3 regions of the Lysinibacillus sp. CTST325 genome follow, and region 3 is predicted to be linked to each of the others. Evidence: riboswitches for the same ligand, from Rfam matches in the RefSeq annotation. Region 3 holds a riboswitch; each other region holds the start of a gene.
The links. A riboswitch is a leader RNA that binds a small molecule or an ion and turns the genes downstream of it on or off. The one in region 3 is predicted to bind cobalamin.
Positions count from the first base shown of each region.

Region 1: it holds a riboswitch for cobalamin, as region 3 does, so the genes downstream of both, ACYQ73_RS23325 (energy-coupling factor ABC transporter permease) here and metE (5-methyltetrahydropteroyltriglutamate--homocysteine S-methyltransferase) in region 3, are expected to answer to the same signal.
Region 2: it holds a riboswitch for cobalamin, as region 3 does, so the genes downstream of both, cobT (nicotinate-nucleotide--dimethylbenzimidazole phosphoribosyltransferase) here and metE (5-methyltetrahydropteroyltriglutamate--homocysteine S-methyltransferase) in region 3, are expected to answer to the same signal.

Region 1 is NZ_BAAFHO010000015.1:35,553-39,823, forward strand. Features, by position in the region: gene ACYQ73_RS23310 (energy-coupling factor ABC transporter ATP-binding protein) at 1-637, opposite strand, end outside; gene cbiQ (cobalt ECF transporter T component CbiQ) at 637-1,407, opposite strand; gene ACYQ73_RS23320 (energy-coupling factor ABC transporter substrate-binding protein) at 1,413-1,685, opposite strand; gene ACYQ73_RS23325 (energy-coupling factor ABC transporter permease) at 1,687-2,433, opposite strand; cobalamin riboswitch at 2,577-2,762, opposite strand; cobalamin riboswitch at 2,991-3,172, shown strand; gene ACYQ73_RS23330 ((2Fe-2S) ferredoxin domain-containing protein) at 3,311-3,682, shown strand; gene cobJ (precorrin-3B C(17)-methyltransferase) at 3,687-4,271, shown strand, end outside.
Region 2 is NZ_BAAFHO010000001.1:458,981-463,251, forward strand. Features, by position in the region: gene ACYQ73_RS02375 (trimeric intracellular cation channel family protein) at 1-576, shown strand, start outside; gene cobT (nicotinate-nucleotide--dimethylbenzimidazole phosphoribosyltransferase) at 688-1,743, opposite strand; cobalamin riboswitch at 1,858-2,035, opposite strand; gene ACYQ73_RS02385 (ABC transporter permease) at 2,122-2,871, opposite strand; gene ACYQ73_RS02390 (ABC transporter ATP-binding protein) at 2,868-3,797, opposite strand; gene ACYQ73_RS02395 (hypothetical protein) at 3,812-4,271, opposite strand, start outside.
Region 3 is NZ_BAAFHO010000005.1:155,643-159,913, reverse strand. Features, by position in the region: gene ACYQ73_RS14135 (VOC family protein) at 1-173, opposite strand, end outside; gene ACYQ73_RS14130 (DUF5367 domain-containing protein) at 234-587, opposite strand; gene ACYQ73_RS14125 (TetR/AcrR family transcriptional regulator) at 650-1,222, opposite strand; cobalamin riboswitch at 1,437-1,615, shown strand; gene metE (5-methyltetrahydropteroyltriglutamate--homocysteine S-methyltransferase) at 1,802-4,096, shown strand.

The DNA.
Region 1 (4,271 bases), on a different contig from region 3:
CGACTATTTGATCTGCCCATTCATAGGCTAATGAAATATCATGCGTAGCTAGTAAAATTGTTCGTGCACCGTTCTCTAATGTAGCTAAATACTGTAAAACTTGTGCGCTATAATAATTATCTAGTCCAGCTGTCGGTTCATCTAATAATAAAACGGAAGGTTCCATTGCAAGTACTCCTGCCATCGCGACACGTTTTTTTTGTCCAACACTTAAAAAATGGATCGGTTTATCTAGCAATGCTTCGACTTCGGTTTGAGTGACAGCCCACGCAATTTTTTCTTCAATTTTTTCAGTTGTCCAGCCAAGATTCAAAGGACCAAAAGCAATATCTTGTTTAACTGTGCCAGAAAAAAGCTGGTTGTCTGCATCCTGAAAAACAATACCAACCTGTTGGCGTAATTCTTTTAATGCTTTTCTACTATAGTTCAGTTCATTACCACAAAAGGATATAGTTCCAGCAGTAGGCTTCAAAATACCATTTAAATGCTGAAATAACGTTGATTTTCCAGCTCCATTATGACCAAGTAAAGCGATTTTTTTCCCCTTTGGAATTTGAAGTGTAATATCTGTTAAGGCATGAGTTCCATCTGCATAAGCGTAGGATAAATGTGTTAAATCAAAGTATAAATCAGTCATCAGAAAAGACCTCCATAAATGATGAGGAGTATAAAAATAGCAGCAATACCTACCCAATTTTTCGTGTTATAGATAAGATCATCTTGCCAATAGACAGCTTCGCCACCACGCGCTTCCATCGCATTGGTTAGCTCACGACTACGTTGGAACATCTCGACAAATAAAGCTGCAATTAGCATTGATACCGAGCGAAGCCACTGCATAGGGGAGCTGTATCCTAAACGTGCCTGTTGGGCAAGATGAATTTTTTGCATACTATCTAAAAAGATAAAAATAAAACGATACGTTAGCTCTACTAACTCTACAAATAGAGTTGGAAGTCGCCATTGTCGTAGCACGTAACAAATAGATTGGACTGATGTTGTGAGAATTAAAAAATACAAACAGCTAATGCTGCCAAGGACGATGAAAAAAAGCTGTTGCGCTGTCACGAGGCTCGCACTGCCGATAAAAATCGTCCAACTATTAAGTGAAAATGACCAAATATGAGGTGGTAGCGTGCTAGTTGTTGGCGCTATAGAAATTAAAATGGACACTAAACTTGATAGTAAAAAAAATCCAGGTAGCAATAGTAATTTAGCGTAATATTTGGCAGGGATTTTTGCGCTTAAAATGATAAAAGCACTCATCACAATAAATGTAATGAGTGAAATTCGTTCATCTCTCATGATAAGCGACAATATAAGTAGTCCAAGGGATAACGTCATTTTTTCTAGCGGATGAACAGACGCTAATTTATTCAAATAAGCATACTTATCAATGCGTAACATCGCGTTTAACCTTCTTTATGCTTACCGCGCATTAAGCCGATGAAATAGCCAATAAATCCAGCGCCAATAGCAGCTTGTAGTGCGAATAATAAGCTTTCAATTTCACCACTTGGTGGCTCCCATAAGCTTTCAAACCATGGCTCGTAGCTAGCATCTATTTCACCAATAGCTGCCTCCGCTTCGCCATCAGCCCCTTCGAATTCTGCACCTTTTTGAATAAATAGAGGAACGATTGCTAATAACACAACAATGGCTAAAAGCAGTAAGTTTTTTTTCATTTTAGTGAGCCTCCTTTGCTGAGAAAACACGTAAAGCTTTTAATTCACTCACATTGTATTTTTTCAGGAAGTTCATAACGATCACTGTTAAAATTCCTTCACTAACAGCAAGAGGAATTTGTGTTAACGCAAAAATACTAGCAAATTTTGTGAATGAAGCCATAAAGCCTCCGACCTCAGAAGGGAAGGCAAGAGCTAATTGTACAGAAGTGACAACATATGTACCTAAGTCACCAAGCATTGCTGCTAAAAAGACAGCGATGGAAAAGGATAGTCCCATTTTTTGTGAGCCCTTAAATACATAGTACGCGATAATAGGACCCATAATTGCCATGGAAAAAGTATTTGCCCCTAATGTTGTAAGCCCACCATGTGCTAACAGTAATGATTGGAATAATAATACGATTGTCCCGATAACACTCATCGCTAATGGTCCAAAAAGAACTGTTCCAAGCCCAACTCCAGTTGGATGAGAGCAACTCCCTGTTACAGAAGGAATCTTTAAGGCTGATAGCACAAAGGCAAAGGCACCGGATAGCCCTAATATCATTTTTGTTTCCGGATTTTCATCAATGGTTTTACGAATAGAACGTAATCCTAAAATAATAAATGGAATCGATATGACCCACCAAAAAATCGCCCATTCGATTGGCAAAAAGCCCTCCATAATATGCATCGCAAATGCACGATTTGGCACGAATAAAAATGCCAATAAGAAATAACTAAGCTTCCAACCAGAAAATTTCAAAAATCTCTCCTCCTCACATTAAAATTTTTCAAATTAGCGTGCGAAAATAAAAAAACACTTTTCCAGTTGTGGAAAAGTGCATAGCTAAAAAAGCAAATAAAATTCTAATCTGCTAAGCCGCACACCCATCCTCGTAGGTTGAAACGATCACATGTTTTTCGGCAGGTCTCCTGGCTTTAGTTCAACGTTTTATAGGCCTTCCCATCCTTTGGACAGTGACATTCTTTATAAAACTCCCTAATACAGTGGCGGGACCGCGCCGGACTTGAACCGGCTTCCCTTTTAAGCGAATTGCTGAACAATTCGCACCGAAAAAAGATGAAGTTGTGAGATTTCACGACAAAGTGTAACATGAATTTCCATATATATGCTATACTTTTTGTGAAAAAATTTGAAATTGAGTGTCTATGTCGAAAATTTAGATAAATAGAAAATGGATGTCGCATTTTTCTATGGAATTTTAAAAAAATTGTCACAAATTAAGAAAGAAATATTGAAATTTTAAAAAAATAAGCTATGATAGAAACAGTTTTCTATTACATAAAAAAACTATAAATTCATATAAAACGTCCATAAGTGCTTGAATATTCAAGATAATAGGGAAATCGGTGAAAGTCCGATACAGCCCCCGCTACTGTAATAGCTATGAAATCGCGGATGCCACTAGTGAAAACTTGGGAAGGCGCGAAAGTAAAAGGAAGCTTAAGTCAGGAAACCTGCTTATGTGATGATGCATGCAAACTTTTCGGAGGGAGAAGTTGAAGCGAAAACGAGTACCCGTATATATTCGTTTTTATTTGGCTTCTACTAAACCTTTACTCTTCGTCTAGAGTAAAGGTTTTTCTTTTTTTAAAAAGCAAATGAGGGGAGAACGACTATGACAACTTGGAATTTAGAGGGGATGAAAACACATCTTTTTATTTGCAATGGTAGTAGCTGTATGAAAAAAGATGCTGAGGACATTACACAGGCAATTCGTGATGAAATACAGTTACTGGAGCTTGATAAGGAAATACATACGACAAGGACCCGCTGTAATGGCAGGTGTAAGGATGCTTGTGTTGTCATTGCATATCCTCAGGGAAATTGGTACCGAGTGCCGACGCAGGAGCATGCGAGAATACTAGTTCAAGATTTAAATCATGAAGCGTTACATAATGAGCATGTCTTTACATTGCGTGAAGGTTCGTTGCAGCGTACAGCACAAACAACAGCCATTAAAGGCATTGAAAAGGTGAAAGAGGGGTAACAAAATGGCACAAAAAGGTAAGATTTTCGTAGTTGGCTTTGGCCCTGGAGACTTTAAACATATTACGACTCGTGCTGTGGAGGCACTACAACAAAGTCATATGATCATAGGCTATAAAACTTATGTTGAACTGATTCAGGATTTAGTTAGTGCAAAATCAATTATTAGTACTGGTATGACAGAGGAAGTTTCACGTGCACAGGAAGCGGTGCGTCAAGCAGAGGCTGGAAGTATCGTATCGGTCATTTCCAGCGGTGATGCCGGGGTTTATGGAATGGCAGGATTAGTGTATGAGGTATTAATCGAGCTAGGCTGGACAGAAGCAACTGGTATCGAGGTAGAAATTGTTCCAGGTATTTCAGCTATTAATTCATGTGCAAGTTTACTAGGTGCTCCCATTATGCATGACGCCTGTACTATTAGTTTAAGTGACCACTTAACACCTTGGAATTTAATTGCAAAAAGAGTAGAAGCGGCAGCAATGGCGGATTTTGTTATTGCTCTTTATAACCCGAAAAGTGGACGTCGTACGAGACAAATTGTAGAGGCACAACGAATTTTACTGGAATATCGTTCGCCAGATACACCA
Region 2 (4,271 bases), on a different contig from region 3:
ACAATCGCCTTTGCTATTTCCGGGGCAATAATTGCAATGGAGGAAGAATACGATTTATTCGGTGTATATATACTCGGTATCGTAACTGCTTTTGGTGGTGGAGCTATACGAAATCTACTCATTGGTTTACCTGTAACAACATTGTGGGGTCAAGATATGATGTTTCAAATTGCCATTGCAGCCATCACAATTTTTTTCTTATTTCCACATCGACTCATTCAACACTGGCATCGCTGGGGCAATTTCACTGATGCTATTGGATTATCGGCATTTGCGATTCAAGGTGCCCTTTATGCTGTGAAGCTCGACATGCCTATTAGTGCCGTTATTGTAGCTGCTGTCTTAACAGGATCAGGTGGTGGAATTATTCGCGATTTATTAGCTAGACGACAACCTTTAGTCCTCCGTGATGAAATCTATGGTGTTTGGGCAGCAATAGCCGGGCTTATCATCGGACTTCAACTATTTACAGGGGATATCTTTTTATATGTATTATTTGGTGTGATCACAGTACTAAGAATACTTTCATATATGAGGAAATGGCGTTTACCGTTACGGAAGTTGAATCGAGCATAGTTATACTGTTGCATAAAAACAAGCCCAAATATCAGATTTGGGCTTGTTTTGAATTTTAAATTTAATTCCTTATTTATCACAAACTCCGTGCATCCACAGCAGCGACTAAAGTTAATTTTTCAACAGCAACATAGCTTCTTCTAAAGTAGTCATATTTTTCATCATAGAGCAAGCTGCGTCCAAAATAGGAAAGGCTAAAGCTGCACCAGAACCCTCACCTAATCGCATATTCATTTGCAGCATCGGTTCAATTCCGAGCATTTCAGCTGCAATTTTTGCACCTGGTTCTTCAGAGGCATGTGAAGGAATGACATAGTCTTTTACGTTTGGTTCGAGTTCGTATGCAATAAGAGCAGCAATAGTAGAAATAAAGCCATCAATAACAACTGGTTTACGATGTGCGGCGGCAGCAAGTATCACTCCTGCCATAGCGCCTATTTCTAATCCACCGACTTTTGAGAGAATATCTATAGCATCATGACGATTTGGTTTGTTTAATGCAATAGCGTTGTGAATGACCTTTACTTTATGTGCTATTCCCCCTGGTCCAACACCTGCACCGAAGCCTGTCACTTCTTTCGGATGACATTCGCGAAGAACCGATAATATGGCAGCACTCGGTGTTGTATTACCGATACCCATTTCACCTGTCCCGAGTACATTTATCCCTTTTTTAATTTCTTCCGTAGCTACTTCAATTCCTACTTCAATAGATTGAATGGCTTCTTCCCTTGACATAGCAGGACCTTTTGCCATATTGTCCGTGCCATATTTAATCTTTTTTAAGATGACACCAGCATCGTTCGGAATATCCTCTTTTACACCAACGTCCACTGTGACAATTTTAGCATCTGTGATTTTTGCGATAGCACAGACACCAGTTCCGCCTCTAGGAAAATTTAATGTTTGGAAGACCGTCACATTTTGTGGATTCGGTGTCACTCCTTCATCACAGACACCATGATCCGCGGCACAGACAATAATTGCTTTATTATCAATTGCAGGATATAGTTCACCTGTAATACCAGATAGTTGCACAGCTAGAGTTTCCAGCTTTCCCAGACTACTAGGTGGCTTGCAAAGTGCATCTATGCGTTCTCTTGCCTGCCCCATCATTTTGTGGTCGGCACTTTGAATGTTGTGGATCGTTTGTTGTAATAATTGCATGAAAATTTCCCCTTTCTTTTTTGCCCTCGTTACTCGAAGAATGATTTTGAGAAAAAAATAAAAAGCCTGTAGTTTATCCATAACAAATAAACTACAGACTTTTCCATCGTCTATATAATACGAAGCAGATAGGCAGGTCTCCTGGCTCAATTTCAACATTTCATAGAACCTTCCCAGAACGATGCTAGTGGCATTCTCTATGAAACTCCCTTTTTACAGTGGTGGGACCGCTAAAGCTTTTCACTTTATTCCCTATTCTCCCGCAGTGGGCACCTAACGCTTTTATGCAATTACTTTAAATCTACGGCAAAGCGCTCATTGTGTCAACATTTTAAATTTTCAAGCTTCATTGTTATTTAAGTAAATAAATATGCTTAATTATTCATATTTAAAAACTTTAACACAAAATACTAAAGTAATTACTGCTATAGCAGTTAATACTGATAATTCAGTCAGATAAGTGTTGAGATTTTGTGTCTCGAAGATCAGTGTTTTTCTAATAGCTTCAATAATATAATTAAGTGGATTAATATAAACAAATGGCATTAGAAATTTTGGCCACACATCGCTCGGGAAGAAAGTACCACCTAAAAAAATGAAAACTAGATTTGAAAGATTCCCCATAGTTGTGGCATTTTTTGCGTTATTAGCGTAAATTCCGATTATTAAACCGATGGCTAATAAGCTAAGACCACCCATTAATAACAATGGAATTAATAAAAGAGTATAAATTGAATTAAAATTTAATTGAACATTAAAAATGAAAACACTAATGCCCAAAATAATAACTGTTTGTATAGCCATAATGAAAAGCTGTGTACTGAAAATAGATACCATTATTTTTGATGTAGAGATTGGAGTAACTTTAATTTTTTTAAAAATACCCCTTTCCCTATACGAAGCAATCATAACGGGTAAAGCTATAAGACCTATAGCTCCATAAGCCATCCCTAGAATACCAGGGAAAATATAGGACATATATGACATACCCTCTCTTGCAGCGTCTTTCCCTGCTGTACCCATTAAAGCCATCATTAGAATAGGGAACACCGTACTCATAATAACCGCTTGTTTATTTCTTATTTCCATTTTGAAAAATATAGAAGATAAATTAACAAAACTATTCATAATTTCAAAACACTTCCAGTCATATTTAAGAATACATCTTCTAAATTTGCTTTTTGAATATTAATGCTCGTTGTTGTTATTCTTTTTTCATCTTCTAATTTATTTATATAATCTAACGTTTTTCTAATATCCTTCGTGTATAAGTAGAAATAGTCATCTTCTTTTTTAATCTTATCTACTGTCGAACAACTTTCTAAATACTGGACAGAAGAATCTACTATTAAACCTATTTTAATAACCGAGTTTAAATTAGCATTTTTAATAATTTCTTCAGGTTTTCCTACTGTATAAATACTCCCATCGTTTATAAAACATACATTATCACAGAGTGCTTCTACTTCTTCCATATAATGTGTCGTTAGGATTATTGTTGTCCCTTCTTTTCTAATATCCTTAATAATATGCCACAAATCTTTTCTAGAGTTTGGATCTAAACCAGTTGTTGGTTCATCCAAAAACAAGACCTGTGGTTTATTGAGAATACTTAATGCTATACTTATTCTTTGTTTTTGCCCGCCAGAAAGTTTATTAACGTAAGCTCTTTTATGTTCTTGCATATTGACTTTTTTTAATAAGTCTTCAATTTCTTTTTCAGTAATCTCCATATTGTATAATGTGGCGAAAAATTCGAACAATTCATCCACCTTAATATGATCAAAATAGGAGTTTGACTGAAATTGTACACCTATAAGTGGTTTAATTTTATCTCCATCTTTTGTAACATCTAAACCATTGACAGTTATGGTGCCAGTGAATCCATTTTTAACTCCTTGTATACATTCTAATAAAGTTGTTTTTCCAGCTCCGTTTGGTCCTAGTAACCCAAACACTTCATTGTGGTTTATCGTTAAATTAATATTTTTCAATATTTGTTTATTTAAGGTATACGAAAAACTCAAATCTTTTATTGATATTGCTTCATTCAATTAGAACACCTCAATTATGATAGAATGATTCGCTTCATTGTTGCATGATTTAACTTTTCATTTATAAATGCTTGCATGTCTTTAATATCAATATTATCAAGAACTTGAAGCATTTCATCTAATGATAAATGATGCCTTTCAATAACCCGCTCATTACCTAAAAATAATAAAAAATCCTTATCATTTTCTAATATCTTGTAAATTTTATGCTGTAAAAACTTTTTGCTTTTCTCTAAATATTTATTCATAATGTTAATTTCTTTACTGTCTATATTCATCTTTTCATTAATATGTAAGATGAGTGATTCTAAATCTTCTTGTTCAGTAATAAATTGGACTTGCAAAATACTTTCATATTTAAAATGAAAAGGTAAGCACACGATAAAATACACACTTTGTTTTTTCAACCGAAATTCTTCATACAGCAATCCCGTGTCATTCATTGTCATCATCATACTAAACAAAGATAAATAA
Region 3 (4,271 bases):
GTACCTACATGTACCTCTCTATTGCCGACCTGTAACCAAAATCCACCTCGTCCTTTCAGCGAATCTGGCTTATCAAGTTCTTTTAGTCCCAATACTTGACAGTAAAAATGTTTCCCTTTTTCTTCTTCACCTTTTGGAATTGTTATTTGAACGTGATGTAAGCCTATAACCATTTTTTCTCCTCCTTTAATTCTTCATCGATACTTACTTCTAGGATAATAATGTAAAATCCTTTAATTTGACGAATGAATAGTATTTTTTCTCACGAATGAAGCCTTTGTAAAACCAGTAAGAAGTATTAGAGAATAGGCCAATAGAAGCCATGAGGCGAAATAACGATCTACATCAGGCGATAAATTCAGAAAAACATTGTCGAAAACTAATAATACGACTGCATCAATGAGCATTCCGGGTAATGCAATACAGATTGCAGCCAGTAATCGCTCTGTACCTTTTATTTTTGTCATAGAATAAATAGGTATTGTCGATATCCAAATGAGCGGAATAACTAAAATGTAAGCACTGATCAAGAGGAAAGGTTCTTCAATGGTAAAAAAGTAATGCCCTATTAATCGAAACGCAGGCACTAGCAAATAGCCAAATTCCAAAACCCCAGCATAAAAAGAATCGCATAGTGTTCCTCCTCTATTTATTTTCCTAGACGATGTAATGTCTGAAGAATTTTTTCTAATTGCTGATAGAATACATCTACATCGAAATCGTCCCGCATCATCACTTGTATGGCCAAGCCATCAATAAGGGCGTTGAAAAAAATACTCCAAGTTTCCATCGACACGCCATCAATGGGTGATGTAACCCATAATTTATCTAAAACGTTGCATAAATGTTCATTTTCAACTGCTAAAATTTGTCCAATTTGCTGTCTAATAGTCGGGTTCGTAAAGCCGTAGACGATTAAAGTTAAAAATAATTTATGATAAAAGGCATCATTTTCATATCGACTTTTTGCAGAGAGAAGTGCAGATTGAATCATTTGTTGATCGGTCGTCAACATCTCATTCCAAGAATTTTCACAGATGTCTTGAACAATTTCGAGAATGATTTGCTCTTTTGATTTGAAATGATAATAAATAGTTCCTTGTGTCACACCAGCTTGCTCAGCAACAGCCTTTAAGGTGAATTTTTCAATCCCTTTTTCCACTAAACTTTGCTTGGCAGCAGTCAATAAATCTGACTTTTCGATATCAGTTGGTTTTGCCATTCAATTACGCCTCCATCGTTATTAGTTAGTTGAATAACTAACTGTAAAATAACAGAATATTCCTCTAGTTACCAGTTTGTTTTAGCAACAGGGGGATCATGCTGCTAGTCTTTGATGATTCCATATGTTCGGGATAACAGCAGTATGAGGAATCAAACAAATCTAAAAATAGATCTACTTTTCAGAAAAATATGTGTTATAGTAAAACATAATTAAATATTGTGTAAGAGTTGGTGCCGAATGAAAGTTTGGCTTAAAAGGGAAGTCGGTGCAAATCCGACGCTGTCCCGCAACTGTAAATCGGAGCAAATCACAATTGTCACTGGGAAACTGGGAAGGCTGTGAGGCGTGTTGATGAGAAGCCAGGAGACCTGCCAATATCTAGTACACACCAAATACCTACGTGGAAATAGGTGGTGAGATTTGACCGTAACGGCCCTGTGCGACAATGAATCATGCGATATTTTGAAAGGATTTCGTATTGTTTATTCATAGCTAATTTTGATATGCAATGACAGCCATTTTCCAAAAAGGAGAGTGGCTTTTTTTATTTTTAATGAAATGATAGGAGAGAATAACATGGCGTATACAAGTACTACAGTTGGTTATCCGTATATCGGAGAAGATCGCGAATGGAAAAAGGCTTTAGAGGCTTTTTGGAAAAATGAGCTTTCAGAGGATGAATTTTTACAGCAATTAAAGGATATTCGCTTAGCTCGAATAGACAAGCAGCTTCGCCTCGGCATAGACATGATAACTGTTGGTGATTTCACACTCTATGACAGAATGTTGGATACGGCAATGATGTTTGGCTTAATTCCAAAGCGCTTTAATTGGCAGGGAGATAAAGTTGATTTACAAACTTACTATGGGGTAGCTCGTGGTAGCCAAAAAGCCGTAGCCAGTGAAATGACGAAATGGTTTAATACAAACTATCATTATATCGTGCCAGAATATGAGGGACAATCTCTGCAATTAACAGAAAATAAAATATTGGCAGATTTTTTGGAGGCTAAGGAAGCGTTTGGTATCACAGCAAAGCCTACATTGATTGGCCCATTTACATTTTGTAAATTAACAAAAGGTTATGACAAGTTATCACAGGTAGCATTTATATTAGCAATACTACCACTTTATACACAGGTTTTAAAGGAGCTTGTAGATGCAGGTGCTAAGTGGATTCAATTAGAGGAGCCTGTTCTTGTCACAACACTAGATGAAGCGGAGATTAAACTTGTTCAAGAAATATATACACAATTAGTTGCATCAGTACCCGAGGCTAAAATTATGCTACAAACATATTTCGAATCATTATCGGCATATGAGTCAATTGTGACACTTCCTGTTCAAGGGATTGGGTTAGACTTTGTGCATGGCTATGGCAAAAATATGGAGGCATTACGTCAATTTGGCTTCCCGCAAGATAAAGTATTAGCGGCCGGTATTATAAATGGACGAGATATTTGGCGCTCCAATCTAGCAGAGGCTAGCTCAACTATTAAAGCTATTGAACAGCTGAGTGGTGCTAAAGAAATATGGATTCAATCTTCATGTAATTTACAGCATGTTCCAATTACAACTGCTCTTGAAACAAAGCTCGATCCAGTTCTAAAAAATGCCCTTTCTTTTGCAGATGAAAAATTAGTTGAAATCTTTGAAGTAACAAAATATTTACAAGGCACAAGAAGTCCTTCAAACCAGAAAATATCTGAAAGTATGAAGGCGATTGAAGCATTGAAAAATCACCCAACTCGTCAAAATAGAGATGTTAAACAAGCGATTCGAACAGTGGCGGCACAAGATTTTGAACGCCATAGTGATTTTAAAACACGTCAAAATATTCAACAACAAGCCTTACAATTACCGCTGTTCCCAACGACAACAATTGGGAGCTTTCCTCAATCAGACGAAGTCAAACGCACACGAAGTGCATGGCGAAAGAAACAACTTTCTGATGGAGATTATGCAGCGTTTGTAGAACAAGAGACAAAGCGTTGGATTACTATTCAAGAGGAATTAGATATCGACGTTTTGGTACATGGTGAATTTGAGCGCACAGATATGGTTGAATATTTCGGGGAAAAACTTACTGGTTTTGCATTTACAGAGAAAGCATGGGTTGTATCTTATGGCTCTCGCTGTGTGAAGCCACCGATTATTTACGGTGACGTTGCATGGGAAGTACCGATGACAGTTAAAGAAACAGCCTATGCCCAAAGCCAAACAAATCGCTATGTAAAGGGAATGCTCACAGGCCCTGTGACAATTTTAAATTGGTCCTTTGTACGAGATGATATTTCACCGAATGATGTATCATATCAGATTGCTTTGGCACTTCGAAAAGAGGTGGAAGCACTAGAAGCTGCAGGTATTTCTATTATTCAGGTTGATGAACCAGCTTTACGAGAGGGCTTGCCACTTTGTGAAGAAAATTGGGGAGCTTACTTAGAATGGACGGTGAATGCTTTTAAACTTGCTACATCTAGTGTGAAGGATGAAACACAAATTCATACACATATGTGCTATTGTGAGTTTAATGATTTTATCGAACCAATTAGTGCACTGGATGCTGATGTTATTTCAATAGAAACATCACGTAGCCATGGCGAGCTGATTTCTTCTCTACAAGTCAACCCATATGAAAAAGGGATTGGGCTAGGCGTTTATGACATTCATAGTCCACGTGTACCAAGTGAAGAAGAGATGCTGACTATTATGCAAGATAGCTTACAAGTCTTATCAAAAAACCAATTTTGGGTGAATCCTGACTGTGGTTTAAAAACAAGGAAGGAAACAGAAACAGTTGCGGCACTGGCTCATATGGTATCTGCTGCAAAAACCCTTCGCCAACAAGTCCAACAATCTATACTTTAAGTAGAAAACTTGACTTCTTTTTTGAGGTCAGGTTTTTCTGTTATTTCAGTTGACAGAAAATTTTATAGCAAAAATGAAGGGACAACTACAGAAGAAGTTTAAGCGACGGCTAGTCTGTTCGAAATGATGCATAGACCAGTCAAATAAACGACTAAATGATAGAAGTATTCGATTA